4 regions of the Gordonia sp. UCD-TK1 genome follow, and region 2 is predicted to be linked to each of the others. Evidence: predicted binding sites of a transcription regulator. Region 2 holds the regulator's gene; each other region holds the start of a gene.

Region 1 (7,817 bases), on a different contig from region 2:
TACTTCTCGGCGTCGAAGAAGTCAGCGGACTTGATGTGGCCGTCGCGCTGCTCGTTGCGGGTGTTGATCGAGGTGACGTCGATCTCGGCCTGGACGGCGGGGGTGCCGTTCTCGTCGACGGTGATGGTGCCGGAGAAGGTGTCGAAGCTGCCGCGGACCTTGCTGACCATGAGGTGCTTCACGGAGAAGTTCACCGCGGAGTGCACGGTGTCGATGGTCCAGGTGCCGGCGGGGATGGGTGCCTTGACGGTGGTGGCGGAGGTCATGTCGTGGTCCTTCCAGAAATTTTCGGTTCGGGTCTCGATCGATGGCTGGTGGGCCTTCGCGACCCATCACCAGACACTAACCGGACCGCGGTCCGATTTCATCCCCACCGGCGTTGTGATCTACATCACCGGCGAACCATCAGTGCTCCGATCGCGGCGATGGCGATTCCACGCGGCGCCTCGTAGATGAATCCCGAGATTCCGGCGACCGCGGGAATCGGCAGCATGAAACCGACCATGCCGACGACGGTGAGGATGCCGATCCAGAGCGGGACCGCCCGGTTGCGGATGAGGCTGGCGCCGAACATCCCCATACCGACCAGCATCACGAGCCCGCCGACCGTGTTGAGTAGCTCGAACGCGGTGGTGCCCAGCATCGAGTCGTCGGCGGCGATGAGCGCGGCCTTGTCCGGGTCATTCGCGAACGGGTACGCGACGAACAGCTCGACGATGAGGTGCCCGGTCGCGGTGACGAGATTGCCGACCGCGTAGGCGACGAGGCCGATCAGCCCGGCGATCCCGATCCGGGGTGCCAGCCACGCGTACATCCCGGGCAGGCCGAGCAGTAGCAGCGTCGTGCCGACGGCGAGCAGGATCTGCGCCCACGGTGAGCCCACCGCTTGCAGCGCCTCCACGGAGTGGGCCTCGCCGTCGACGATGGGATGCAACGTCCCGCCGGCGATGCAGGCGACTCCGCCGAGGGTCAGGGCCCCGCCGCTGAGATGGCGTAGGACCGGCCAGCTCGGGCTGCGGAACGGGCCGGGTGTGTCGCCATCCGACGCGTCGTGGTTCTGGTTCTGGGTGTGTGCAGTGGTTGTCATGACGGCAACGCTGACAACCCGCGCTGGTGTTAGCCTTGTGCGCGACTGGTGCGACCCGACGAACGGCGCGTGAGTTGGCTTCTGAACCACATCTGGCGATCCGGGTCCTGGGTCCACTGTCGGTCACGGCTGCCGACGGGTCGCCGATCCCGATGACAGCCCGCAAGCACGCCGAGTTGCTTGCCATCCTCGCCGCGGAACGGACCGCGTGCTCGCCTGAGCGGGTGACCGAGCTCCTGTGGCGTGGTCGTCCACCGGCGTCGGCGGCGAGCACGCTGCACGGGTATGTGTCCCGGCTTCGACGCTCGCTCGCCCCGACCGGCGTCGTCCGCATCGACACCGTCCCCGCGGGATACCTACTGCACTGCGACGGCGCAGTCACCGACCTCGATCTGCTGGACCAGTTCGGCCAGGAGGGATTGCAGCTCATCCGGTCCGACCCCCGGGCCGGCGCCGAGGTGTTGTGCCGAGCGCTCGAACTATGGCGGGGCGAACCGCTTCCGGAGATCGCCGACATCGCCGACATCGCACCCGAACTCGTCCGGCTCGCGGAGATACGTGCCGAGTTCACCGAGACCGCAGCCGACGCGCTGCGCACGGTCGGCGAGTACCGTCGCTCGGTCGCGTTGCTGACGCCGCTGTGTCAACGGCACCCCTACCGCGAGGGCGCCGCGCGGACCCTCGCCCGTGCGCTGCACGACGACGGACGCACGGTCGACGCCCTCGGCGTACTGCGCCGACTCCGGCAGGCCCTCCGTGACGACCTGGGTCTCGATCCGCATCCCGACACGGTCGCGCTGGAAGACGACCTGCTCGACCCGTCTCCCGCGGTCTCGCCGCTCTCCGCCACCTCCGCCACGCCGCAGCCGGTACGCGAACTCATCGGCCGAGTCGCCGAACACGCAGTGCTCGAACAGGTCTGGCAAACCGGCGCGGACCGTCCCGCGGGTGTGGTCCTCATCGGCCCGTCGGGCATCGGGAAGACCGCGCTGGTCGAGCACCTCATCGCACGGCACAGTGCCGCGGCCCGCCGTTTCATCGGCCGACCCGGCCCGCCCGGACCGACGTTCGGCGGCCTCGAGGAACTCTTCGGCGAGTCCCCGGTCTCCGTACCGACGGCGCGAATCGTCGCCGACCTCACCGCCCGCATCTGGTCCGACGTCGCCGAGCACGGGCGGTCGGTGTTACTTGTCGACGACGCCCAGTGGCTCGACGCCGACTCGGCTCTTGTGCTGGGACGCGTGCTTGCAGGTATCGGACAGGCACCGATGACGGTCCTGGTCACCTGCCGCGACCCCGACGCCGAGACCGTCGAGATCCTCCGGTCGACACTGAACCGGCACGGGCCGGTCGCCGAGGTGCGTCTGACCGAACTCGGCTCCGACGACGTGCGCGCGTTGATCGTTCGGCGTCTCGAGCAGCTCGGTGACACGGGCCGGGTCGACGCTGACGCGCTGGTCGCGCAGTCATTCGGCAATCCTGCTGTGGTGCAACAACTGTGCGCCATCGCCTGGACCGGGGCGCCGCCGGACCGGGACCATCCCGCCCGATCGATGTACTCGACGCGGTTCGACGATCTCTCCCCTGCCGCTCGTTCGCTCGTCACGGCCGTGACGATCGCAGGCGGCGATCTCCCCGACGATGTGTTCACCGAGGTGGCCCGCACCCTCGGTGAGGGCGTGGCCGACGAGGCAGTCCGCAGCGGGCTCACCAGCCCCCTGAGGAGCGAGCTTGCGAGCGTCACGAAGGGTCTCGCCGACATCTTCTCGCGCGAGCAACGGATCGAGGCGCACGCGCGGCTCGCCGCTGCGTTCGAAGCGGTGCGTCCCGACGATCTCGAGTCACTGGCCGTGCACCGCGTCGAGTGCGCCGTCGACGAGGACTCGACCGCCGTCGCCGCTCGCACATGCATCGGGGCGGCTCACCGCGCACTCTCGGCAACGGCCGATCATCGTGCGCTCGACCTGGCACGACGTGGTCTCGGTCTGCCCGGACTCGACTCCCACTCGACCGTCGAATTGCGCCGGATCGCCGGCGCCGCCGCGCTGCGCATCGGGGAGTTCGATTCGGCTGCGGACTCTTTCGAATCGGCGGCGACGGTGAGTCGGCTGACGCGGGATTGGCCCGCCCTCGCCGAGACCGCACTGCTCTCGGCACCGAACGGGGTCGCGGGCTACTGGTCGGGTTACGGCGTCGTCCAGGCCGATCACGCCGCGCTCGCCCGCGAGGCACTGACACACGGCGAGGCCCTGGACCCCGAAGTGGTTGCGCGCCTTCACGCATCGGAGGCAGCCCGGTTGACCGTCCTCGGCTTGCCGGGCGCCGACGACCATCTCGGTGCCGCACGGGTCGTCCACCACAGCGGTGCCGTGGATTTCGAGATCGCCCTCGCCGAGTTCCTCGTCCGGTGGGTTCCCGACCGTCTGGCGGATCGACGCAAGATCGCCCGGGAGCTGTACGAACTGTCGGCCGGCGACCTCCACAAACGCGCCACCGCGCTGCATCTGCAACGCGTCTGCGCGTTGGAGGCGGCTGATCTGCGTCTGGCGCGACGCCTGTCCACCGAGTTCACCCGGCTCGCCGGACGTATCGGCGGCACCGATGTCGAGACGATGCAGGTGTGGTGGCAGGTGATGATCGCGCTGTTGCACGGCGACTACGACACCAGCACGGCACTGACCCAGAGGTTCGCTGCGACGGTCGGCGGGCTGTCCGACCGTGCACGACTTCTCGCCGAGTCGTCGATGGCGACCAGCGCGTCGATCGCCGCGTGGCACCGCGGCGAGCTCGCCTCGGCGTTGCCGCCGTTCGATGCGCTCGCGGAAGAGGTGGACGAGGATTTCACCCTGGTGATCGCACTGGGCGCCGCCGAGAGCGGCGACCTCGACCGTGCCCTCGAACTCGCGACGGAGCTGACCGCGGACGCCGACCAGTGGGCCGGTTCGCGCGTGGTGGCGCGCGTTCCACTGCTCATCGAGACGCTCTACGCGGTGTCTCGCGATTCCCGTCACCGCGACGCCGCTGGTGAGATCTGCCGCCGCATCGAGCCGTTCACCGCCGACTGGTCGTCGGGCCTGGTGGTGCAATGGCCCGGACTCGTGTGTCTGGGACCCGCGACGCTGTACCGCGGAACCGCGCGCGAGGTCGTCGGGCTGGATGGAACCGCCGACCTGCAGGATGCCGTCCGGGTGGCCCGCGACACGGGAGCCCGGCCCTACGTGCGTCGGGCCGAGCAGCGACTCGTCGCCGGCTGAGCGGCTATTTCCAGGCGAAAACCGGCTGCTCGAAGCCGTCGACCCGTGTCTGCCGGTTCCGCAGGACCACCTCGGCGAACTGGTAGATCACCGCGGCGGTCGGCGCGTGGACGAGGGACCCGACGATGGGCAGCTGGATGACCGGGAGATCCGACTGCGGGATCGTGAGGAACCGCGGTTCGACGAGCAGTTCCTCGAAGGTGACGAAGAACAGCAGCGCCACCTCGTCGGGATTGGGCGTCGGCTCCTGGTATTCCTCGGCCCAGCAGACGATCGGGGTGATCACGAAACCCGAGCGCGTCGGATAGTCGTCGAGCGCCCCGAGCACCGAGCTCGGCGGCAGCTGGATGCCGAGTTCTTCGTCGAGTTCGCGCAGGCCGGCCGTGACGTGGTCCTCGCCGGGGTCGAGCCGGCCACCGGGAAGTGCGAATTGGGCGGCGTGGCGTCGCATCGTCGTGGGACGCTTGCACAGCCAGATCCCCTGACGGCCGTCCTTCTCCGCTACCGCGAGGACGACCGAGGCGGCCCGTGCGCCGGGGACGTCCGCGGTCCGCCGGTCGAAGCCCTCGACACGCGCGGCAGCCACAGTCCGATCGAGATGAGTCACACCCTCAGTTGATCACGACTGCCGTCCGACGCGACGGACGCCTGCGCGAGGTGGAAACTCACGATGCTGAGGGCGAACAAGCCCAGGGCGAGGTTGAACAGGGCACCGAAGCCCTCGAGCGCGAAGTCGACGAGAGCGTTCGACAGCATGAACACCAGGGCGGCGATACGCAGCCCTCGTAGCGGCCCGGCCGGCTCCACACCGCGCCGGCGCGCGACCATCGCCGGAAGCGCCAGGGCGAGTGTCGCGATCCCGCTGATCAACAGAATCCAGGTGGCGGGCGTGCTGCCGGTGAGTTCGATGTAGATGTCGAGTTCTTCGCTGCGGTCTCCGGAGAAGTAGAAGCTCAGCACGCCGACGATGACGGTGAGTGCGGCCGCGATGACCAACCCCCACCCGACGACCGGAATCCATCGGGGACTGCGGAAGAAGTCCGGGATCAGGGCGACCGCCCGGTCGCGGAGTCGCATCAACCGGTCCGGCGTACCCTCGCTGGATTCGAGGAGCGCTCGGATGTGACCGATCGTCTCGGCGTCGAGCCCCTTGCCCTCGGCCACCACGAGAAACTCTTCGGCCTGGCGTCGACGACGTTCCGGAAGCCCGTGCGCGACACCGTCGGCCGCGATGACCGCCGCATTGGCGAGCGCCTCGGCGCCGGTGGGCCGCTTGACATCCCGGACGACGCGGCTGATCAACAGGATCATCACGACGAGCACGTACATGATCTCCGCCGACGGCCCGTAGAAATAATCGTTGGAGCGGGTGACGAACTTGCCGACCTCGTCGAGAAACAACCCGAAACCTATACCGCCCAGCACGATCGCGATGATCCGCGCCGTCGCCCCGAGGAACAGCCATCCGGTGATGAGCGCCAGCATCATCAGCGCGCCACCCCACAGCGCGTGCGCGATGTGCAGTGTTCCGCTGCCGACCTGCGGATACCCGGTGAGATGCAGATACAGACGCGTGACGATGATCGTCGCGATCGCGAGGATCAAGAACCATTCGACGGCGGCGGTGCCGTACACGCTGCGGACGACCACCCTGGTCGTGCGAGTTCTCATCGAATGAGTATGGCCGGTCCGACGAACGGAAGCGGCACGATTGCGCCGTTGCCGCTGGTCGAGCTGGCACCCTCCGCTGGTTGAGCCGGCCCCGAGCGGAGCGAGGCGCCCACCCCCGCTGGTTGAGCCGGCAMCGAGCCGCTAGGCGAGTCGCCCACCCCCGCTGGTTGAGCCGGCAACGAGCCGCTAGGCGAGTCGCCCACCCCCGCTGGTTGAGCCGGCAACGAGCCGCYAGGCGAGTCGCCGTGTCGAAACCACCTGGCGACCCGACGATCTCAGCCGCCGCCAACCCGGACGGCACCATACCGCAACGCCCAGAGCACATTTCGTCGACAACGATGTCACTCCTGTGGAGACTCATCCGGAATTGTCGGTGATCGGGTTTAGATTGGTTGGTAACAGAACACACCCCGAAAAGGGGTGAGTCGAACAGGCGTCGGGGGGCGTAGTGAAGGCGTGGACCGATCTACCGAGCGAGTACACCGCCGGGGTCGATCCTGCCCACGCCGCCGAGACCGACATGGTCATGTTGATGGCCGGCCTCGACGCCACACGACGCGGCGAGTCCTACCTCGCCTGGCACCGCTATCAGACGATCGCGGCGATGACCGACCGCCTGATCACCACCAGCGCGTCCGGGTTCGTGATGGACGGCCACGCCGACTGCGTCGCCCGCATCGCCCGCCAAGCCGGGGTGTCGCGCCGGCACGCCGAAACCCTGATCGACGAGGCCATCGCACTGCGCGATCGGCTACCCGAGGTAGCGGACACGCTGCGTGACGGGGTCCTGTCGCAGTGGCAGATCCGGTTGGTCATCTCCCGCACCGAACTGATCCCCACCGATGACCCCATCACCCCCGCGTTGGATGCCGAGATCGCCGACACCGTGCGCCGCCGCACAGGTGTGTGGGACCGAGCGCGCCTGCGCGACATGGTCGACCGCCTGGTCTTCCGCCACGACCCCGACGCGGTACGGCAACGCCGCAAAGACGCGATGGATCAACGTGGGGTGTGGACCCACGAACTGCCCGACGGCACTGCCGAACTCACCGCGGTGATGTCGGCGGAGAATGTGCGGATCTCGGCCAAAGCCGTCGCCATCCTCGCCGACTCGGTCTGCAAGCGGGATGGCCGCACCCAGGGGATACGACGATCCGATGCGATGTTCGCCCTGCTGACCCGCACCAGCTTCGACTGCCAGTGCGACGATGAACAGCCGTGCACCGCCGACATCCCGGACCCGCAGAGCGTCCTCGACGCGGTCCGCGCCGAGGTCGTGATCCATGTGGTCACCGATGCCGCGACCTTGGCCGGGGCACCCGGGGTCGGGTTTCTCGACGAACACGGCATCATCAGCGACGAGCATGTCCGTGACCTCGCCGCCCGCCCCGACGCCACGCTGTCCCCGGTCACCCCCGCCCGCACCCAACCCACCTACGTGGCCCCCAGCAACAACGACGCCGACCAGCGGCGGACCGCCCAGCGCCCGGCACCAGCCGAGGACACCCGAGCAGACGCCGCCACGACCGGCACCCGCGGCGGAAATAAAACGGACGCAGCCGAACCCGATCGACCCGTCGAGACCACCGCGAGTGTCGCGGTGGTGTATCCGGCTACGCACCCCGGCAACGGGTATCGGCCCACCGCGTCGTGTGCTGATTTCGTGCGGGTGCGGGACGGATATTGCACCGAACCCGGCTGCACCCGTTCAGCGTTCGCGTGCGATCTCGATCACGTCACCGAGTACGACCACACCGACCCCGCCCGGGGTGGGGCGACGTCGAGTGAGAACCTCAACGCAAAAT
Region 2 (7,817 bases):
CTCGGCGGACCGACCAGCCACACCGCGATCATCGCGCGCCAGCTGGGGATCCCGTGCGTGGTGGCGGTGGCCGACCTGGACGAGATCGAGCCCGGCACAACCGTTCTCGTCGACGGCAGCACCGGGCGGATCGAGGTGGAGCCCGATGCGGAGGCGGCCCGGGCTCGCGTCGACGAGGATCGGCGGCATGCCGCACTCGTCGCCGGCTGGACCGGTCCGGGGCAGACCGCCGACGGGGTCGCCGTGGCGGTGCTCGCCAACGTCGCCGACGGATCGTCGGCACGCGCCGCGGCCGGGTACCCCGTCGAGGGCGTCGGGCTCTTCCGCACCGAACTCGCGTTCCTCGAGCGTGCCGACGAACCGTCGGTGGACGAGCAGGCCGCGATCTACCGGGAGGTGCTCGATGCGTTCGACGGGCAGAAGGTGGTCATCCGCACCCTCGACGCCGGGTCCGACAAACCGCTCCGGTTCGTGACCCATCCCGACGAATCGAACCCAGCGCTCGGCGTGCGGGGCGATCGGATCGCGCTGGCGCACCCCGAGATCCGCGCGCATCAGCTCGACGCGATCGCGCAGGCCGCGTCGGGGTCGGCCGTCGCGCCGTGGGTCATGGCGCCGATGATCGCCTCGCCGGCGGAGGCGCGCACCTTCGCCGCCGAGGTCCGCGGCCGTGGTCTGGTCGCCGGGGTGATGATCGAGGTGCCCGCGGCGGCGATCCTGGCCGAAGCCGTCCTCGCCGAGGTGGACTTCGTGTCCATCGGCACCAACGATCTGACCCAGTACACGATGGCGGCCGACCGGATGTCGGCCGATCTCGCCGGACTGACCGACCCGTGGCAACCGGCCGTGTTGAGCCTCATCGCGGGTGTCGCGGCAGCGGGTGCACGTCAGGGAAAGCCGGTCGGGGTGTGCGGCGAGGCCGCCGCCGATCCGAACCTCGCCTGCGTGCTCGTCGGTCTCGGGGTCACCTCGCTGTCCAGCGCGCCGGCTGCTGCGGCGGCCGTGGGGGCCCGGCTCGGCGAGGTGTCCGCACCGGACTGCCGGGCCGCCGCCGAGGCTGCCCTGTCCACCTCGGATCCCGCCGCGGCGCGCGAGGCGGCCGCGGCGGTGCTCGACGGTTCGGTCGGTGGAGAGGTCAGACTCGCCGCATCACGGTGACGACCTTGCCGAGGATGACGGCATCGTTGCCCGGGATCGGATCGAACAGTTCGTTGTGCGGCATGAGCCAGACGTTCGGGCCCTGACGCTTGAAGGTCTTCACGGTGGCCTCGCCGTCGATCATGGCCGCGACGATGTCGCCGTTGTCGGCGACGTTCTGCTGCCGGACCACGACCCAGTCGCCGTCGCAGATCGCGGCGTCGATCATCGACTCGCCGACGACGCGCAACAGGAAGAGCGATCCCTCGCCGACGAGCTCACGGGGCAGTGGGAAGACGTCCTCGACGGCCTCCTCGGCCAGGATCGGACCGCCGGCCGCGATACGGCCGAGAACCGGCACGAAGGTCGGCTCGGGAAGCTGGCCGGCCGTCGGGGTGTCCGGCGACGGGGTGTCACTCGGGGCGATGTTGACCGCACGGGGACGGTTCGCGTCGCGCTTGAGCAGCCCCTTGCGTTCCAGCGTCCGCAACTGATGGGCCACCGATGACGTCGAGGCCAGGCCGACCTCGTCGCCGATCTCCCGGATGCTCGGCGGATAACCGCGCTCGCGCACCGAGCGGCGGATCACCTCCAGGACCCCGGCCTGTCGCGGGGTGAGTGAGGCCTCGGCGGCGGCGGCGTCGAACGGGGCCTCGTCGTCGGCGCCCCGCGCTCGGCCGCGCCTATCGCCGGTGTCACTCATGTTCGGTTCCTCTCGTCTTCGGAACGTGCTGGTAGATGGCTTGCGCCGGGTCCGAGCCTAGCGGAGTGCGACCGGCACCTCAAACATTTGTTCGATGTGTCGCGAGACTTTGTCGGGACGTCGTGCTACAAATTCGAACATCAGTGCATCGAACATCTGATCGATGTTCGAACACCGACCACCACACCCGCACGATCCCAGACACCCGAACACCGGAGGGCACCATGCGCACCGCCACTCTCGTCGCTCCCGTCCGCACCGACCGTCCCGACGCCGTCCGGCCGCGCACCGACCGCGCCGATCGCGTCCGGACCCGCGCCCCGCTGTCCGACGGCGGCCGACCGGTCGACAACCGGCCGGCCGGCACCCGGCCGCGGGGGGCATCGCCGGTGACCCCGCGGGTGGGCGGTACCCACTGTGGCTCTCCGGTCGGGGTCCGGGGACGTGGCCCGGTCGGGCCCGACGCGGCGGTGTTCCGTCGCCGCCGCCGCACCGCGGTCGCGCTCCTCGCCGGTGTCGGGCTGGCGTTCGTCGTGTGGGTGTTCGGTGTCGTCGGCCAGAATTACTCGGACTCGCTGACACCGTCCGCCGTGAGTTCCGAGGTCGTCCATGTGCGCTCGGGGGACTCGCTCAGCTCGATCGCCGGCCGGGTGGCACCCGAGATGCCGCGCGAGGTCGTGATCGACGAGATCGTCGCGATGAACGATCTGGGGTCGAGCGCGCTGCAGGTGGGCCAGCCCCTGCTCACCCCCCGGTACCGCTGAGGCCGGGCGGTATCCTCGATGTCACAGGGGCCGGCCGACAAGCGGCGGGGCGCACGCTTCGGGTGCGTTCCAGCGTCCCGCGACCTGCGTGAGGACACGATGCGCTGCCCCTTCTGCAAGAACGACGACACCAAGGTCATCGACTCGCGTGTCGCAGATGAAGGGCAGGCCATCCGCCGCCGTCGCTCCTGTGTGGAGTGCGGTCGCCGGTTCTCGACCGTGGAGAGCGCCGTGCTCGCGGTGGTCAAACGCAACGGCGTGACCGAGCCGTTCAGCCGGGAGAAGGTCATGCGTGGCGTGCGGCGAGCCTGTCAGGGCCGCCACGTCGCCGAGGACGCGCTCGCGCAGCTCGCCCAGCAGGTCGAGGACACGGTGCGCGCCAGTGGATCGGCCGAGATCCCCAGCAACGAGGTCGGACTCGCCATCCTGGGCCCGCTCCGCGATCTCGACGAGGTGGCGTATCTGCGCTTCGCCTCGGTGTACCGGTCGTTCGACTCGGTGGAGGACTTCCAGCGCGAGATCGACGACCTGAAGGCGGCATCGGGATCCGGGAGCGCGCTCGCCGAACCCGTGTCAGCCGAGTCGGTCCAGAGCTCGTAGGACCCGTTTCTCCGACACCGGGAACGCGGTGCCGAGACGCTGGGCGAACAGCCCCACGCGCAACTCCTCGACGAGCCACTGCGCTTCGTCGTCGACCACCGCCCGCCGGTGCTCGGGTACCTGTTCGAGGCGTTGGGCCCACCGTTCGACGACGCGATCGACGGCGGCCACCCCGGCCTGGTCGCGTGCTGCGGACGCGGGTAGTGCCTCCAGACGTGCTTGCGCGCCGTCGAGATAGCGCGGCAGATTCTCCAGGTGGCGTCGCGCGGTAGCCGCCACGAATCCGTCGAACACGAGGTGGGCGACCTGTTCGGCGACGTCGTCGGCAGCCAGCGAACCGGCGTGCCGGTCGATCGCCGCCCGCAGCGGGGACATCCGTTCGAGGGCTGCGACGGCCAGCGAGAAGTAGTCCGGTGCGGCCGCGGCGACCCGTGGCCGGATCCGTTCGAGCAGCGCCGAGAAGGATTGTGGTGAGCGAACCGCGGCGAGCTCTGCGTCGTCGATGTCGGCGACCGTGTCCCGAATGGCCCGTCGGGTGCAGTCGGCGAGCAGTGCCTCGGTGGTCGAGTACGGGCTCTGGCTCAGGGCGAGTCGTTCGACCGGACTCAGCGAGCCGGCGATCCGCTTGTGCAGCGGAGGTATCGCGAGGTCGAGGAGGGCGACGATCCCGCGTCGCAGGAGGCGGTCCCGTGTCTCCGGGCTAGCCGCATCGACGACGACAACGCCGCGCGCGTGGCCCTTCGCGTCGGAGACCACGTCGATCGTCGGGTACCGGGTCAGCCGCTGCCCCGCGACATCGACCGTCGTCTGCTCGGCGAGCGAGCCGATCCCATCGGCGGTCCAGGTCTTATACAGGTTGCGCGACACCGTCTTCGGCGCCGCGGGCGTTCCGGTCTGCTGGAGTTCGGGCAACGAGTCGGCGCGGGCGACGATCCGTCCGGAGTCGTCGGCCACCGCGAAATGCATGCGCAGGTGCGGCGGTACCCGGTCGGTGTCGAAATCGCCCGCGGTCACCCGCATCCCGGTGATCGCCGAGAGCTCGCGGGCCAGCCCGGTGGTGAGCGGCTCCTTGCGCGGGGTGAGCCGGCCGAGCGCGAGTTCGGCGAATCGCTGCGCGGGCGACATGCTCTTGCGGAGCTGTTTCGGCAGCGACTTGACCAGTGCGGTGGCCAGTTCGGCGCGCATGCCCGGGACCGACCAGTCGAAGCCGGCCGGTCGGACATGGGGGAGCAGTGCCTGCGGGATCACGACGGTGACGCCGTCGTCGGGTGCGCCCGGTTCGAACCGGTAGCGCAGTTCGAGTCGGGTGTCGCCCTGCTGCCAGGCGCCGGGATAGTCCGTGGGGGCGACGTCGGTGCCTCCCGTGACGTCCTCGGGGCGCAGATCCAGCAGATCCGGTTCGGCCCGGCGGGCCTTCTTCCACCAGGTGTCGAAGTGCCGGGCCGAGGTGACGTCGGACGGTAGCCGCTGGTCGTAGAACTCGAAGAGCTGGTCCTCGGTGATCACGAGACCCCGGGTGCGCGTGCGGTTCTCGACGTCCGAGGCGGCCTCGAGAAGCGTGCGATTGCGGTCGAAGAAGGCGTGCTGCGTCCGCCAATCGCCCTCGACGAGAGCGTGCCGGATGAACAGCTCCCGGGAGACCACCGGGTCGATGGGGCCGTAGTCGACGCGCCGGCGGGCGACGAGCGGGACCCCGTAGAGGGTCACGCGTTCGTAGGCCATCGCCGCTCCGCGTTTCGCCGACCAATGCGGCTCGCTGTGGGTGCGCTTCACGAGATCCCCGGCGAGTTTCTCGGCCCACAGCGGATCGATCCCGGCGACGGTGTGGGCGAACAGGCGCGACGTCTCGAGGACCTCGGCCGCCATGATGAAGGCGGGCGGCTTCTTGGCGAGCGGAGAAGCGGGGAAGATCATCAGCGTGGTGTTGCGCGCACCGGTGAACTCGCGGCCCTCGGTGTTGCGGGCGGCGATGTTGCTGAGCAACCCGGACAGGATGGATCGGTGGACGGCGTCGGCGTCGAGTTCGGTGGGCGCGACCGACCAGTCGAGGTTCTTGACGATCTCGGTCAGCTGCCGGTGGAGGTCCTGCCACTCCCGGATGCGCAGGAAGTGGAGGTACTCGCGCTCACACATGCGCCGAAAGCGGCTGCCGGACAACTCCTTGCGCTGTTCGCCGAGGTACCGCCACAGCTCCACGTAGGACAGGAAGTCCGACTGCGGGACGACGAAGCGCCGGTGCTGGGCGTCGGCGGCCTCCCGGTGCTCGGCCGGCCGTTCCCGTGGATCGGGGAGCGACATCGCGGCGGCGATCACGAGAAGGTGGTCGAGACAACCCAGTTCGTGTCCGGCGATGAGCATCCGGGCGACCCGGGGATCGACCGGGATCCGCGACATCGACCGGCCGATCGGGGTCAGTCGCGGGGGCCCGCCCTCGCGCGGGACGGTGATGGCGCCGAGTTCGGTGAGAACACCCATACCGTCGCGGATCGCGCGGTCGTCGGGCGGCTGGACGAACGGGAACTCGGCGATCTCACCCAGTTTCAGCGAGGTCATCTGGAGGATGACCGCCGCGAGGTTGGTGCGCAGGATCTCCGGGTCGGTGAAGGCCGGCCGGGAGTCGAAGTCGTTCTCGCTGTAGAGACGGATGCAGACGCCCGGGGCGACACGACCGCATCGACCGGCCCGCTGCCGGGCACTGGCCTGTGAGACCGGTTCGATGGGAAGACGATTGACCTTGGTCCTGGTCGAGTACCGACTGATACGGGCGGTGCCGGTGTCGATGACGTAGCGGATGCCGGGCACGGTCACCGACGTTTCGGCGACGTTGGTCGCCAGCACGATCCGGCGTCCGTCGGAGGGGGAGAACACCTTCTGCTGCTCGGCGATCGAAAGTCGCGCATAGAGCGGCACGATCTCGGCACCGGGACCCTTGCTGCCGCCGGTTCGTCGACGGAGCGCCTCGGCGGTCTCTCGGATGTCCCGTTCGGTGGGCAGGAACACGAGGATGTCGCCGCGGCCACCGGCCCACAGTTCGTCGACGGCGGCGTCGATGCCCTGGATCTGGTCGAGATCCGCATGTTCGCCGCCGCCGGCGTCGTCCCCGTCGTCGGGGCGTTCCTGCAGGCTCAGCGGTCGATACCGGATCTCGACCGGATAGGTGCGTCCGGATACCTCGATGACCGGGACCGAGGTCTTCGGCGTGCTGAAATGCCGTGCGAAGCGCGCCGGTTCGATCGTCGCCGAGGTGATGATCACCTTCAGATCGGGGCGTCGGGGCAGCAGGCGGCGCAGATAGCCGAGGATGAAATCGATGTTGAGGCTGCGCTCGTGGGCCTCGTCGATGATGAGGGTGTCGTAGCGGCGCAGCATGGGGTCGGTGGCGATCTCGCGGAGCAGGATGCCGTCGGTCATGACCCGGACGAGGGTGTCGGCGCCCGACCGGTCGGTGAACCGGACGGAGTAGCCCACCGCGTCGCCGAGTTCGGTGTCGGTCTCGTCGGCGATGCGCTTGGCGACCGAGCTCGCGGCGATGCGCCGGGGCTGGGTGTGCCCGATCGACCCGCGGATGCCACGCCCGAGTTCGAGGCAGATCTTGGGGAGCTGGGTGGTCTTGCCCGAGCCGGTCTCGCCCGCGACGACCACGACCTGGTGGTTGCGGATCGCCTCGGCGATCTCGTCGCGTGCGGCGGAGACCGGTAGTTCGTCGGGGAAGCGCATAATCGGCACGGTCGCGCGCCGCCGGTCGAGACGGGCGCGTGCCTTGTCGACATCGGCGACCAACTGTCGCCACTTCGCGGCATCCGGGCGCGCGGCGAGCCGATCGATGCGACGACGCAACCGGTCGGCGTCGACGAGGCCCACGTCGTCGAGTGCGCGGAGCAGATCCGAGCGGGGGATGTCCGATGCAGCGGTGTCCGGTGGAGACGGGGACGGGTCAGGTGACGAGGACGGGGCCGACATGATCACTCCAGGATATGGGGAAGCGCCGAGGCCGGTTCACCCCAGTGGCCGCGTGGGCCGCGTGGACCGGCATCATGGGGCCATGGCTGATGGTTCGAGCACTGGTACTGGATCGTTGTGGCACGGTTTCGCCGACATGGGTGCGGTGACCGCGAGCGGGCCGTTCGTCGTGACCAGGGGAGAGGGTGCGCGGATCTTCGACCGCGACGGCAACTCCTACCTGGATGCGACCGCCGGACTGTGGTTCACCAACGTCGGGCACGGCCGGACCGAGATCGCCGATGCCGTCGCGCGCCAGCTCGGCACCCTCGCGCACTACTCCAACTTCGGTGACTTCGCGAGCGACGTCACCCTGCAGCTCGCCGAGGAGCTCGGCGCCATCGCGCCGGTACCCGGATCGAAGATCTTCTTCACCTCCGGCGGCAGCGACTCCATCGACACCGCGGTCAAACTCGCCCGCCGCTACTGGGTGGAGCAGGGCCGCGAATCCAAGCGGGTCGTCGTCAGCCGCACCAAGGCCTATCACGGGATGCATGCCGCGGGTACCTCGCTGGCGGGCATCCCGCTCAACCACGACGGCTACGGCGAACTCATGCACGACGTCCAGAACGTCGAATGGGACGACGCGAAGAGCCTGCTCGGTCTCATCGAGC
Region 3 (6,058 bases), on a different contig from region 2:
AAGCGGCACGCGAGCGCCGGGGAGGAAATAGGGTGTCGGCATGGAGTCCCTGATCGTCGACCATCCCCTCGCAGCCGCGCGTCTGACCACGATGCGCGACGAGACCACCGACAACGCCGGATTCCGGGCTGCGCTGTCTGACCTCACCCAGATGCTGATCTACGAGGCGCTTGCCGGTGCGCCGCGCGCCGACGTCGCGATCAACACGCCGATGACCGCGCACACGGGATCGAGGCTGGCATCCCCGCCTCTCCTGGTCCCGGTCCTGCGGGCCGGACTCGGCATGGTCGAGCAGGCCCACGCGATGGTGCCCGAGGCGCATGTCGGTTTCGTGGGCCTCGCCCGCGACGAGGAGACCGCGCAACCCGTGCCGTACCTGGAGTCGCTGCCGGAGGACCTGTCGGGACGGCCGGTGTTCGTCCTCGACCCCATGCTCGCCACCGGCGGCTCCATGCTCCACACCATCGAGTTGCTGATCGCCCGCAACGCCACCGACATCACCGCCGTATGTGTCGTCGCAGCGCCTGAAGGGGTTGCGGCGCTGGAGAATTCGGGACACCCGTGCCGGCTCGTCGTGGCCGCCGTGGACGACGGGCTCAACGAGGTCAACTACATCGTGCCCGGTCTCGGTGACGCGGGCGACCGGCAGTTCGGTCCGAGGTATTCGTGAGTATGGCTGAACCTCGCGCGGCACGTCGCTGAGACAAGCCACACGTCGTCATTCAAGGGCCCTCATGACCCGCCCTGATGTTCTTTTCGCCGAACGCTGCCGTCTGGTACTGGCAGGATGCTTCGTCGATCACCGATCACGGACGGCCGCTGCGGTGGGCCGCCGGACGGTTTGAATGCTCGAGCGACGGCCGAGAAACGGGCCGACGGCTACCGCGTTCACGGCGAAGCCGGCATGACAGATCGCTCCAGCCGCCCCACCCGTCACCCAACGAGCCCCGGTGCGACGTGAACGTCGAATCATCAAGCTACGCCTATCTCCCCTCCGGGACGCAGCTCCTATTGCCACGCATCTACTGCTGCGAGATCGATCGTCAAGGCGGTGCTGCGCCGATATGGGATGCCACTGTTGCGACACCTCGCCCAGGCCATCGCGCTGCCGGTACGCCGAACCCCGCCGCGGCGCTTAGATCACGGCGCTCCCGGAGGCCGCCATATCGTCGACGACCACACTCGGTTGCGTACTCCGAGATCCTCACCGACGAACGCACAGAGACCGATACGCAATTCTGGGGCCGGGCACGCCCTTCTTCCACGCGCACGGCATCACGAACAACAGTTTGTTGGCCGACTACGGCGGCAGTTGCCGCCCAGGGCTTTCCGCGCATGCCCTCGGCCCTGAGATCGCGCACCAGAGACCCGTCTGTACCGGCCACAGACCACAACAGAGTTGAACGCTTCCACCGGTTGCTCGCCTCGGAAAGGGCCTTCGCGAGGTCCACACCACTGAAGCCGCCCGAGCGGCGACCTACGACGACTGGCTGCACGACTACGAAAACCACCGAATCCACACCGGTATCGGCGGATTCGCCCGAACGCCTACGCGTTCACAACTTCACCGGGGCTATAGCGAATCCGCGGCAAGAACACCGTTGGAAGAACGAATTCCGAAACGGGTGTGACTGAAGTTCACCACTGTCATCGATCCACGCTCTGCAACGCACAGTGGACGAAAAGCACTGCACAGTAATTGGTTTCGTAATTTCCGGGCTTGTGGAGTTTTCTCGTAATCGAATGGGTGTTCCTGTACCTTGGAGTCATGTCAGAGCTAGCCACTCTCCTCGATCAACTCATCGAGACCACCCCACCCGTCGACGATCCCACGGGCAGAGCGACATTCGACGCCCTCGACACGTGGCGCCTGATCCGCAACCTTGCCGATCACCAGATCGCGACGCACACAGCGCAACTCGATGCTCTCGGGGTCGCGCAGAAAGCCGGTAGCACCACCAAGAAGCTGCTGATCGAGTCAGGACATGCGCCGGCCTCCGCCCTCCGCACCATGCGGAGTGTCGACGCGCTGCCCAACCTGCCCGCTTTGGCGCGTCATGCCGCCGATGGGCGGCTGTCCGGCGAGATCGTCGATGCCATCGTCCGAGGCATGAACGAGATCGAGAAACGATGTGGTGAGGCGCTTTCCGACGACAAGCGCTCACGGTATGAGCTCGAACTCGTCGCCCAGGCACTGTCCGGGGCGGCGCCGACGCAAGTACTCAAGCATGCTCGCGCGATCGCCAACAACCTTGCCGACGCTTCCGATGCCGGAATCCCCGCCGCCGACGACCCATCACTGAATTCGGTGAACGCGCACACCACCGACGACGGCCGCGTCGAGGTCCGCGCTGACCTCACCCAGGTGGTCGGTGAGAAGTTCATGGCGATGATCGACGAACGGTCCTGTCCGCGGCGCGAACCCGACGGCACCGAGGATCGACGCACCGCCGAGCAACGCCGCGCCGACGCTTTCGAGTTGATCCTCGATCAAGCAGCGATCGGCGCGACCATCGACACCGTCGGAAGCCCACGCACGCAACTGATGCTGACGATCCCCGCGACCGGAGACCTGGCGTCGCTGCCGTGGACCGGGCCGGTCAGCCATGCCACCGCGAAACAAGCGTCGTGCGACGGCTCGCTGACGGAGATCATTCTCAACGGTGAGGGCGTACCGCTGCAGATGGGTCACACTCATCGGTTGTATCCGGCACACCTCCGCAAGGCGATCATCGTGCGTGACGCCTGCTGCATCAAATGCGGTGCACCACCGTCACATACCCAGGTTCACCACGTCACCCATTGGGCCGACGGCGGACCCACCGACCTCGACAACGGCTGCCTGCTCTGCCAACGCTGCCACACCCAGGTCCACCACCACGGCTGGGACATCGTGATGGGTTTCGACCGTCATCCCTGGCTCGTCCCACCCGCGACCATCGATCCGCGGCGCCGACCACTGCCCGCTTACAACCGACGCACCATGCGACTCGACGACGCCGCCTGACCGCTGCCGCCACAGACCACCAGACTTTCGCGTAGCACCTTCGCACCCGGGCCACACCCGGGACCGACCCTGTCCCTTGACAACTCAACAGTGTCACCCCAGCGGCAACCGCCCGTACGAGACCGGAACGTCTCGTCGTCGTGGGTGGAAGGCGACTGCCGAGCGCCGAATGAGGGCCCGGACCTGGGCCAGTGCTGCCGGGTGTTCCAAACTGCCGGGGACGGTGGTCGTCTGTGCCTCAGGCGAACTGGCGGCACGTCCAAGCGGGGGCGGCAACGTCGGCGTGGCAACGGTCATCCCGTCACGCACGCTTCGCATTACTGTGACCGGGCTACACCGAACCGCGGTCAGCGAGGTTCGGCGGGTCTCAGCCGGGCAGCGACCAGTACGCGAGCATCGGCTCCTCGGTGAGCACGGCGCCGCCGTCGACGATGGTGAGACTTGTCGGCGAGACGAGGTAACGCACCGAGCCGTTGCGCGCCTCGAATGTGTTACCGGTGCGGGTCGGGAACTGGAGTTCGATCCCGCCCTCGGGTGCGGCGCCCTTGTAGTACAAGCGGCCCGTCTGGGTGCCCACCTGGCAGATCACCACGCGCGACCGGGCGGTCTGTCCGACGGCCACGGCGGGGTCGTCGGCGGCGTTGCAGCGGGGACCGTTGGTGAATCCCTGCCAGTCGGCGCCGGCGACGGTGGGGGTCGGCCGGACCGGGGGCGGCGGCGTCGTCGTGGTGGTGGTCGCGGTGGTGGGGGTCGTCGTCTCCGCGGGGCGGGTGACGGTACTCGTGAAGGTCGACGCCGACGGTTGTCCGCCGTCCGCGCTGTCGCGGTCCGCGGACTCGTCGTCCGCGGGGATCAGGAGCAGCGCCGCGAGGACGCCCACCACCACCAGCAGCACGCCCGCGCCGATCGCCACCAGCACCGCCGGCGACGACCACGGGGACCGCGGCGGGCCAGGTGGCACCGGGCCCTGCGGGTAACCGCCCGACGGATAGCCACCCTGGGGATAGCCGCCTGGACCGCTCGGTGGATAGGTCATCTCGCTCCTTCGGTTCGGCCGGCCGCCGGTTCCGTTCGGTCCTACAGTTCGCCGATGATCCGGGCCAACAGCTCGCCCATCCGGGTTGCCGACGCGCGGCCGACCTCCAGGACCTCTGCGTGGCTCAGGTGTTCGCCGGTCATGCCGGCCGCGAGGTTGGTGACCAGGGAGATGCCGAGCACATCGAGTCCGGCGGCGCGCGCCGCGATGGTCTCGTGCACGGTCGACATCCCGACCAGGTCCGCACCCATCGTCCGCAGCATCCGGATCTCGGCGGGGGTCTCGTAGTGCGGGCCGGGGAGCCCGGCGTAGACCCCCTCGGCGAGGCCCGGGTCGATGCCGCGCGCGATCTGTCGCAGCCGCGGTGAATAGGCATCGACCAGGTCGACGAACTGGGCGCCGACCAACGGGGAGCGGGCCGTGAGATTCAGATGATCCGAGATGAGCACGGGTTGCCCGACCGACATGTCCTCGCGCAGACCGCCCGCCGCGTTGGTGAGCACGACGGTGTGGACACCGGCCGCGGCTGCGGTGCGGACCGGGTGGACCACGCGAGCGAGGTCGTGGCCCTCGTAGGCGTGAATACGTCCCAGCATCAACAGGACTCGTCGATCACCGATCCGGACGGAGTGGACCACGCCGCCGTGGCCGGCGGCCTTGGGCGGGACGAATCCCGGGATCGACGCCACCGGCAACGAGCGGATGGGCCGCCCGAAGGCGTCGGCGGCAGGTGACCATCCCGACCCGAGGATGACGGCCACATCGTGTGTAGCGGCGTCGGTCTCGGCAGCGATCGTGGCCGCGGCGACGATGGCCGCGGCATCGGGGTCGGCGGTGGGCTCCATGCGCCAACCCTAAACCGTTCCCAGGCCCACACGGCCGCGCGTCGCAGCGCGCCGACCGATCGGGTCGGTGGCGACGAGACCGGGAGCGATAAGGTCGGGACATGCCATTTCTGAACGGTGACGGGGAGGTCGTCGAGCTCCATCTCGGAGCGCGCGGTGAGGAGATCAGCGAGTCCAATCCGGAGAACCGCTTCCGGGCCGACTGGTTGGACGAGGTCGATGCACTGCTGGACCAGGTGGTCGTCGACCGCACACGACCGCTGGTGATCACCGCCACCGGGAAGTTCTTCTCCAACGGCCTGGACACCGACCACATCTTCGCCGCTCCCGACCAGCTGCCCGGTTACCTCGACCGCGTGCACGCCCTGTACGCGAAGGTGCTCACCCTGCCCGTTCCGACGGTCAGCGCCGTCAACGGACACGCCTTCGGCGCCGGAGCGATGCTCGCGTTGTGTACCGACCACGTCCTGATGCGCACCGAACGCGGTTTCTGGTCGCTGCCCGAGGCCGCTCTCACCATGCCGTTCACCCGTGGGATGGCGACGTTGCTGCGCACCCGACTGACCGATCGCACCGCCACCGAGGCGATGTACACCAGCCGGCGGTACGGCGCCGACGACGCGGTGCGTGCGGGAATCGTCGACGAGGCCGTGGACGCCGAACTCCTCGTGAAGCGGGCCATCGAGATCGCGGCCGCCCGCTCCGCGACCGCCGGACCCAACCTGGCGCTGATCAAGCGCGGACTCCGTGGCCCCCTGCTCGACGACCTCGCACGTCAGACCCCGCCCGGAGTCTTCTGATGTCGGTCGCGGGAGCGGATTTCGCCGCGGCGGACGATCCCATCGACGCCTGGCTCGCCGAGCACGGCGGCGATCTCATCGCGTGGCGCCGGCAGATCCATGCGCATCCGGAACTGTCCCGGCAGGAGGTCCGCACCACCGAGCTGGTGATGAGCGAGCTCACCGCTGCCGGACTCACCCCGCGCCGGCTGCCGCTGGGCACCGGAGTGGTGTGCGACCTCGGTCCTGCCGGTGAGCCCCGTATCGCGCTGCGCGCGGACATGGATGCCCTGCCGGTGACCGAACACACCGGCCTGCCGTTCACCTCGGCGGTGGAGGGCGCGTCGCACTCGTGCGGTCACGACGCGCACACGGCCATCCTGATCGGCGT
Region 4 (7,817 bases), on a different contig from region 2:
ACTTCTCGCCTGGGCGTCCCGCTGGTGCGGGTGATGGTCCTCGGCGTGACCGCGGCCCTGCTCGTCACCATGGGTGTCGTCGTCGGGGCGGTGTGGCAGGGACGCGACCACGACTCATCCGCGATGAGCGTGTCCGACATCGGCTTCGCGCAGGACATGTCGGCGCACCACGACCAGGCGATCCTCATGTCGCGGACGATCGGTGCGGTGCCCGGAGTCGCGCCGCAGATCCGCGGCGTCGCCGACCGGATCGTCCACACGCAGACCGCCGAAACCGCCACGATGCGTGGCTGGTTGCTGTGGTTCGACGAACCGGTGACCGCGCCGGAGCCGATGTCCTGGATGTCCGGCGACCCCCACCACGAGGGCACCCATCACAACGAATCCCCTCCGCCGATGCCCGGCATGGCGAGTATCGACGAGATCGGCCGCCTTTCCACCCTGCCACCCGGCGAGGCGGAGATCTTGTTCCTGCAGTTGATGATCCGGCATCACCGTGGCGGGATGTCGATGGCCCAGGCGGCATACAACGACGAGCGGACCGGTTCCGCGACAAAGGACCTCGCGCTCATGATGATCGGCGACCAGGGCGACGAGATCGGTCTGATGACGATGCTGCTCGCGGAACGCGGCGCCGATCCGTTGCCGACCTGATCGCAGGGGCGGCAACGGATCGAACGTCTAGTCCGTCTTCGGATGCAGGATGAACATCTCCCACACCTCTTTCTGGTCCGCGGCCCAGGGGTCGTAGACGAACGGCGCGTGCCGTAGGGCCATCCCCGCCTTGCGCGGCGTCCGGTTGGCCTTGAAACCGTTGCAGGACTTGCACGCCGCGACCTGGTTTCCGAATGTGCTCGGCCCACCCTGCGAGACCGGGACGATGTGGTCGACGGTGTCGGCGGGACCGTCGCAGTAGGCGCAGATCCATTGATCGCGCCGCAGGATGGTCGCGTTCGACGCGTAGGAGTCCATCGTCTTACCGGCGAACGGGCGGTAGGCATCTCGCTTGATCGCGACCACTTTGTGGATCGGCAGGGACAGCGTCGGCGAATGGACGACGCGGACCAGCGGCGTGCCCTCGACGTTCCGCGCGACCTCGGTGGTCAACAGAACCGCGGCGCGACGCCAGGTGACGCGCGCCAGGATCTGCAGTCCGGCGTTGGTGACGAAGATGGTCATGACAGCTCCTCGATGCGTGGGCGAGTGAGTGCGCCGACCACCGAGGTTCATGACCTCAGGAACTGGTGACGCGTGATGTGATCGGTCCCGGCCTTCCGTCGGACTTCAGTCCGCATGGACGGTCGGAGGGGGCCGTCCGCCACTCGCCGGCGAAAGCCTTGTCACCCATCGACATCTGCGTCACCTCCTCTCGTTGGTCTGGCCTGCTCTGTCGCCACGATAACCGCGGTCGATGGACGCTGCCACCGTTTATGTCCGGCGTGTTCGGATGTTCACCCAGTTCACACGGGCTGTTTGCAGGAGTTTTTCACCGCGTGCCGGTCCCGCGGGACAATGTCCGGCGCTATCGTCGGCGGATGCCCACCGAGGAGACCGGCGAGAATCCCCCTCCGCAGCCACCCGTGTCGACTCTCGACGCCTTCGCGTCGGTGATGCTGGGACTGGTGCACGCCGTTTTGGCGCTGATCACGATCGCCGTCGCGGGTCTGACGGTCTTCGTCACCGACGCGTGCGCCTACGAGGAGTGCGGGAGTCCGGTCTGGACCGAGGTCGCCATCGGGGTGGGCATCGGGTCGGCCGTGGTGCTGGTGGCGGTGTCGGTGACCCTCGTCGTCCGCCGCGTGCGCCGAGGACTCCCGGCCTGGCCGGCCGCTGCGTGGTGCTGCGCCATCCAGCTGGCGATGATCTTCGTGGTACTCGAGATCGGCATCCAGGCCGGGACCCTCGACTGAGTGATCAGAAGATCTCGGGTAGATCTTCCGACACGGTGTTGGGGTAGGTCGCCGGACGCTTCTCCAGGAACGACATGACGCCTTCGTACACGTCACCGGACTGCCCGCGGTAGAAGATCGCCTTCGAGTCGGCGTGGTGGGCATCGAGCGGGCTGGGCGCACCGGCCATCCGCCACAACAGCTGTCGGGTCAGCGCCGCCGAGACGGGGGCGCTGTTCGCGGTCATCTCGCGGGCGACGGCGATCGCGGTCTCGAGCACCTGGTCTTTCGGGACCACCTGCTGGATCAGCCCGCGTTCATGGGCTTCGGCGACGGGCACCATCTTCGCGCCGATCGTCCACTGCAAAGCGGTCGGCAACCCGACGAGCCGCGGCAGGAACCAGCTCGACGCGGCTTCGGGCACCAGGCCGCGGGCGGCGAAGACGAAGCCGAATTTCGCGTCCTCCGAGGCGATCCGGACGTCGGCGGGCAGTGTCATCGTGACCCCGACGCCGGCCGACGGACCGTTCACCGCCACCACGATCGGCTTCAGCGAGGCGAACATCCGCAGCGTGAGCTTGCCGCCCTCGTCGGCTGGAACCTCGTTCGACTCGACAGCAGACGAGGCGTCGAACGTCGATCCGCCCGCCTCGAGATCGGCGCCGGCGCAGAACGCGCGGCCGTTGCCGGTCAGCACGACGGCGCGAACGGAGTCGTCGGCGTCGGTCTCGTCGAACGCGGCCCGCAACTCCTCGCCCATCTGCATGGTGAAGGCGTTGAGCCGGTCGGGTCGATTCAGCCGAAAGATCGCGATCTCCCCGTCTCGCTCGACGGTGATGGTGGGCTGGTCCTGTCGGGACTTGCGCCCGACCTCTGATGTATCGCTCGTCACAGATCGATGCTATCGGGCGCTGGGACACTCCGCGTCGGCTGTGTCAATCCGCGGAACCGCGCACCAGCCGGGCACAACACAACGGCGGCGCCACCCTGTCGGGTGACGCCGCCGTCGATTGTGTCAGATCAGGTCCGACGGGCCTGGTATCAGCTCGCGTCGGCCTCGCCGGCCTTGGTGAGCTCGACCGGTGCGTCGGGAACCATGCGCGGCTTCTCCGAACCGGTGAAGACGAACCGGGCGTCGTCGCCGTCGCCTTCGCCGTCCCAGTTCTCGACGTCGACCAGGACGATCTGTCCGGGAGCGATGTCGCCGAACAGGATCTTCTCCGAGAGCTGGTCCTCGATCTCGCGCTGGATGGTGCGACGCAGCGGACGCGCACCCAGCACCGGATCGAAGCCGCGCTTGGCCAGCAGGGCCTTCGCGCGGTCGGTGACCTCGAGAGCCATGTCCTTGTTCTTCAGCGCACCCTCCACGCGGGTCAGCATGAGATCGACCATCTGGATGATCTCTTCACGCGTGAGCTGGTGGAACACGACGATGTCGTCGATGCGGTTGAGGAACTCGGGGCGGAAGTGCTTCTTGAGCTCGTCGTTGACCTTCTGCTTCATCCGTTCGTAGTTCGACTGGGTCCCGTCGCTCGACGAGAAGCCCATGCCCACGGCCTTGGAGATGTCCGAGGTACCGAGGTTCGAGGTGAAGATCAGCACGGTGTTCTTGAAGTCGACCGTGCGACCCTGACCGTCGGTCAGGCGACCGTCTTCGAGGACCTGCAACAGGGTGTTGTAGATCTCCGAGTGGGCCTTCTCGATCTCGTCGAACAGCACCACCGAGAACGGCTTCCGGCGCACCTTCTCGGTGAGCTGCCCGCCCTCTTCGTAGCCGACGTACCCGGGAGGGGCACCGAACAGACGCGACGCGGTGAAGCGGTCGTGGAACTCGCCCATGTCGATCTGGATGAGGGCGTCGTCCTCGCCGAACAGGAAGTTCGCCAGCGCCTTCGAGAGCTCGGTCTTACCGACACCGGACGGACCGGCGAAGATGAACGAGCCCGACGGCCGCTTCGGATCCTTCAGGCCGGCACGGGTACGACGGATCGCCTTCGAGACCGCCTTGACGGCGTCCTCCTGCCCGATGATCCGCTTGTGCAGCTCCTCCTCCATGCGGAGCAGACGCGTGGTCTCCTCCTCGGTGAGCTTGAACACCGGGATGCCGGTCCAGTTGCCGAGGACCTCGGCGATCTGCTCGTCGTCGACCTCGGCCACGACGTCCATGTCACCGCTGCGCCACTGCTTCTCGCGCTCGGCGCGCTCGGCGACCAGCTGCTTCTCCTTGTCGCGGAGGCTGGCGGCCTTCTCGAAGTCCTGCGCGTCGATCGCGCTTTCCTTCTCCTTGCGCGCATCGGCGATGCGGTCGTCGAACTCACGCAGGTCTGGCGGCGCGGTCATCCGGCGGATGCGCATGCGCGCGCCGGCCTCGTCGATGAGGTCGATCGCCTTGTCCGGCAGGAACCGGTCGTTGATGTAGCGGTCGGCCAGCGTGGCGGCGGCGACCAGCGCACCGTCGGTGATCGAGACGCGGTGGTGCGACTCGTACCGGTCGCGCAGGCCCTTGAGGATCTCGATGGTGTGCTCGACCGACGGCTCGCCCACCTGCACGGGCTGGAAGCGGCGCTCGAGTGCGGCGTCCTTCTCGATGTACTTGCGGTACTCGTCGAGGGTCGTCGCGCCGATGGTCTGCAGCTCGCCGCGGGCCAGCTTCGGCTTGAGGATGCTGGCGGCGTCGATGGCACCCTCGGCGGCACCTGCGCCGACGAGCGTGTGCAGCTCGTCGATGAACAGGATGATGTCGCCGCGGGTGTTGATCTCCTTGAGCACCTTCTTGAGGCGTTCCTCGAAGTCACCGCGGTAGCGGCTGCCCGCGACCAGCGAACCGAGGTCGAGGGTGTAGAGCTGCTTGTCCTTGAGGGTCTCGGGGACCTTGCCGTTCACGATGGCCTGCGCCAGGCCCTCGACGACGGCGGTCTTGCCGACGCCGGGCTCACCGATCAGCACCGGGTTGTTCTTGGTGCGGCGGCTGAGCACCTGCATGACGCGCTCGATTTCCTTCTCCCGGCCGATGACCGGGTCGAGCTTGCCCTCGGAGGCCGCGGCGGTCAGGTTACGACCGAACTGGTCGAGGACCAGCGAGGTCGACGGGGTGCCGGACTCGCTGCTGCGACCGCCGGTGCCCGCCTCCTGCGGCTCCTTGCCCTGGTATCCGCTGAGGAGTTGGATGACCTGCTGGCGGACCCGGTTGAGGTCGGCGCCGAGCTTCACCAGCACCTGGGCGGCGACGCCCTCGCCCTCGCGGATCAGGCCGAGCAGGATGTGCTCGGTACCGATGTAGTTGTGGCCGAGCTGCAGCGCCTCGCGCAGCGAGAGCTCCAGCACCTTCTTGGCACGCGGGGTGAACGGGATGTGTCCCGACGGCGCCTGCTGGCCCTGGCCGATGATCTCCTCGACCTGGCTGCGAACCCCTTCGAGCGAGATCCCGAGCGACTCGAGCGCCTTGGCCGCCACGCCCTCGCCCTCGTGGATGAGGCCGAGGAGGATGTGCTCGGTACCGATGTAGTTGTGGTTGAGCATGCGCGCTTCTTCTTGGGCCAGAACCACAACCCGACGCGCGCGGTCGGTGAACCGTTCGAACATTGTTCTCCCTCACATTGCTAGCGCCCCGGCCGCCGCGGAGACCACCTCGGAGGTCCCGGAGGACAACCGGTGCGGATAGACGACGACCAGCCTGCTTCCACTCTAGAGGTCGTCTGGGGTGCACCTGCAGTTAACGCCTGCGCAGAGTGCATGGATCCCCCGTTGCGGCGGGGATGTGCCCAGTACAACTGCGCTGGCCGGGGCTGTGTTCCCCGCCGTCTACGCCGAGAGCGAACGGGCCGCCGACGGCCCGGGATGCGCCCCCACCGGGCACTGGGACCCGCGACGCGGCGCCCGCGTTGTGCCCGACAGCAGCCGGGTATCGCGGAAACCGCCGGCCGACGAGACCACAGGAGGCGAGTGGGGACCACCCGGGCCGCTGCCGGGCCTCGGTAGATCTGGCCCTCGCTTGACTGCGACCGTCGCACACCAACGAGCAGCAGGGCGCATCCGGGTACGGCCCGGTACACGGCGAGCACGGCCACGACACGCGGCGGACGCCTATCACACGACACCGACAAGATGTAGGCGCTCAGTTCTGTTGCACGACAACATTTTTGGTATTGACGGCGACCGATGGCCGTGTACACTCGAACGTACATTCGCAGCAACGGTTCTCGGGGGAGGTGACCATGTCTGACGAAACCACCACGGCGCAACCACGTGCCGTCGAGCTGGTGGCCGACCTCCACCGCATCCTCGACGAACTACAGACCGTGGACCTGGCGCCGTGCACCGATACCGAGTTGGCCGATCTGGCGGCCGACACCGAGAAAGCGATCGCCCGGCTGACCGTGGCCGGTGACCGGCAGATCGATCAGGTCGAGGCCCGCGACCTCCCCCGCAAGGCAGGCTGCAGGACACTCATGCAGTTCATGACCCACCGGCTGCGGGTGTCCAACCCGGTGCGGCGCCGCAAGCAGATGGATGCCACCTCCCACCGGACCAGCCTGGGCGGCGACATTCTGGAGCCCGAACACCCCACGCTGGCCGAGGCGTTCGCTGTGGGAGCTGTCGGCTCCGCGCACGTGCAGGCCGCCTTGGACGTCCTCGACCGCATCCCCGGCACCATCGACCACGACATCAAGGTCGCCGCTGAGCGGCAGATGGCCGAGATCGCCGAAGCCCACACCCCCGCCGAGATCACCCAGCTCGGTGCCCGCCTGCTCGCCCACCTCGACCCCGACGGCACCCTGGCCGACGACACCGACCAGAAACGACGCCGCGGCCTGTGGATCGGCCGACAACGCGCCGACGGCACCGCCAAAATCTCCGGCACCCTGACCCCCGCACTCGCCGCCCGGCTCACCATGATGTTCGCCGTGTGGGGCAAACCCGGACTCAACAACCCCGACGACCCCGCCTCACCCAGCGGACCGGCCGGCACCGCCGACCCCGACGCCCTGACCGCCGCCGCCGACCGCGACGGACGCACTCTCGCCCAAACGAATCACGACGCCCTCGACGCCGCCCTGGCCGCCGGTTTCGCCGACGGCACACTCGGCACCTCGCACCGCGGGCTACCCGTGCAACTGATCATCAAGGCCGACCTCTCCGACCTCATCCGCGAAGCCGGACTCGCGACCACCGCCACCGGCACCCTGCTGCCCGTCCGGGACCTGATCGCGATGGCCGGTGACGTCCAGCCGTGGTTGGCGATCTTCAAAGACGCCACCACCGTCCCGCTGCACTTCGGGCGGGGTAAACGCTTGGCCACCCGCGAACAACGCCTCGTCTCCTTCGCCCGCCCCGACGGGGAAGTGTGCTCGGCACCAGGATGCGACCAACCCGCCACCCACGTCGACATGCATCACGCACAGAAAGACTGGGCCAAGGGCGGACTCACCGACATCGACGACCTCGCCCCCGCCTGCCCACGCCACAACCGCATGGTCGGCGACCAACCCGGCCAATACACCACCCGGATCGTCCGGTCCGGACCCGACGAAGGCCGCTGCCTCTGGCGGTTGAACGCCGAACCCGGCGCACCACCCAACCCCGAACGCCTCAACCGCCGACCCGACATACCCAGGCGGTTCGCACACCACCTCAACACCGTGCGCGACGACATCCACGGACCACCAACCCGGCCCGGCGATCAACCACGCCCAGACGGCCACACCCACGACGACGCACGCCGCTCATGGGCGACAGTCAGCCACGTCATCGACGTCCGACCACCCCGACCCGGCCGACGACAGGTCCGCCCCTCCCTCGTCGAAGCACACCTCATGGAGCTACTCGCCACCCACTGAACCGGGTAGAACAACTCACACGGATCCGTCCAAACGGTCCGCCCCAACGGCGATCGGACTAGCGTCGTGGTCCATGAGTGATGACGCCGCT

What was found. Region 2 encodes LexA, which represses DNA repair genes until DNA is damaged. Its sites were predicted from a motif close to CGAACANNTGTTCG; they were not measured.
Region 1: A9310_RS17450 (HNH endonuclease signature motif containing protein) is a predicted target of LexA. The motif match lies at 6,439-6,452, and genes of this name have one in related genera.
Region 3: A9310_RS11500 (HNH endonuclease signature motif containing protein) is a predicted target of LexA. The motif match lies at 1,741-1,754, and genes of this name have one in related genera.
Region 4: A9310_RS01615 (HNH endonuclease signature motif containing protein) is a predicted target of LexA. The motif match lies at 6,063-6,076, and genes of this name have one in related genera.

The regions. Positions count from the first base shown of each region.
Region 1 is NZ_LZMP01000033.1:2,390-10,206, reverse strand. It holds gene A9310_RS17475 (YceI family protein) at 1-266, opposite strand, end outside; gene A9310_RS17470 (hypothetical protein) at 392-1,087, opposite strand; gene A9310_RS17465 (BTAD domain-containing putative transcriptional regulator) at 1,162-4,341, shown strand; gene A9310_RS17460 (CoA pyrophosphatase) at 4,346-4,948, opposite strand; gene A9310_RS17455 (hypothetical protein) at 4,945-5,991, opposite strand; gene A9310_RS17450 (HNH endonuclease signature motif containing protein) at 6,461-7,817, shown strand, end outside.
Region 2 is NZ_LZMP01000001.1:38,699-46,515, reverse strand. It holds gene A9310_RS00200 (phosphoenolpyruvate--protein phosphotransferase) at 1-1,158, shown strand, start outside; gene lexA (transcriptional repressor LexA) at 1,136-1,840, opposite strand; gene A9310_RS00190 (LysM peptidoglycan-binding domain-containing protein) at 2,065-2,604, shown strand; gene nrdR (transcriptional regulator NrdR) at 2,704-3,204, shown strand; gene hrpA (ATP-dependent RNA helicase HrpA) at 3,178-7,164, opposite strand; gene A9310_RS00175 (aspartate aminotransferase family protein) at 7,247-7,817, shown strand, end outside.
Region 3 is NZ_LZMP01000017.1:41,068-47,125, forward strand. It holds gene upp (uracil phosphoribosyltransferase) at 41-670, shown strand; partial or broken gene A9310_RS25175 (leucine zipper domain-containing protein) at 735-1,635, shown strand; gene A9310_RS11500 (HNH endonuclease signature motif containing protein) at 1,769-3,007, shown strand; gene A9310_RS11505 (hypothetical protein) at 3,375-4,043, opposite strand; gene A9310_RS11510 (purine-nucleoside phosphorylase) at 4,085-4,888, opposite strand; gene A9310_RS11515 (enoyl-CoA hydratase/isomerase family protein) at 4,990-5,688, shown strand; gene A9310_RS11520 (amidohydrolase) at 5,688-6,058, shown strand, end outside.
Region 4 is NZ_LZMP01000002.1:21,091-28,907, reverse strand. It holds gene A9310_RS01640 (DUF305 domain-containing protein) at 1-654, shown strand, start outside; gene A9310_RS01635 (HNH endonuclease) at 682-1,179, opposite strand; gene A9310_RS01630 (hypothetical protein) at 1,536-1,910, shown strand; gene A9310_RS01625 (enoyl-CoA hydratase-related protein) at 1,915-2,781, opposite strand; gene A9310_RS01620 (ATP-dependent Clp protease ATP-binding subunit) at 2,931-5,471, opposite strand; gene A9310_RS01615 (HNH endonuclease signature motif containing protein) at 6,104-7,726, shown strand; gene betT (choline BCCT transporter BetT) at 7,800-7,817, shown strand, end outside.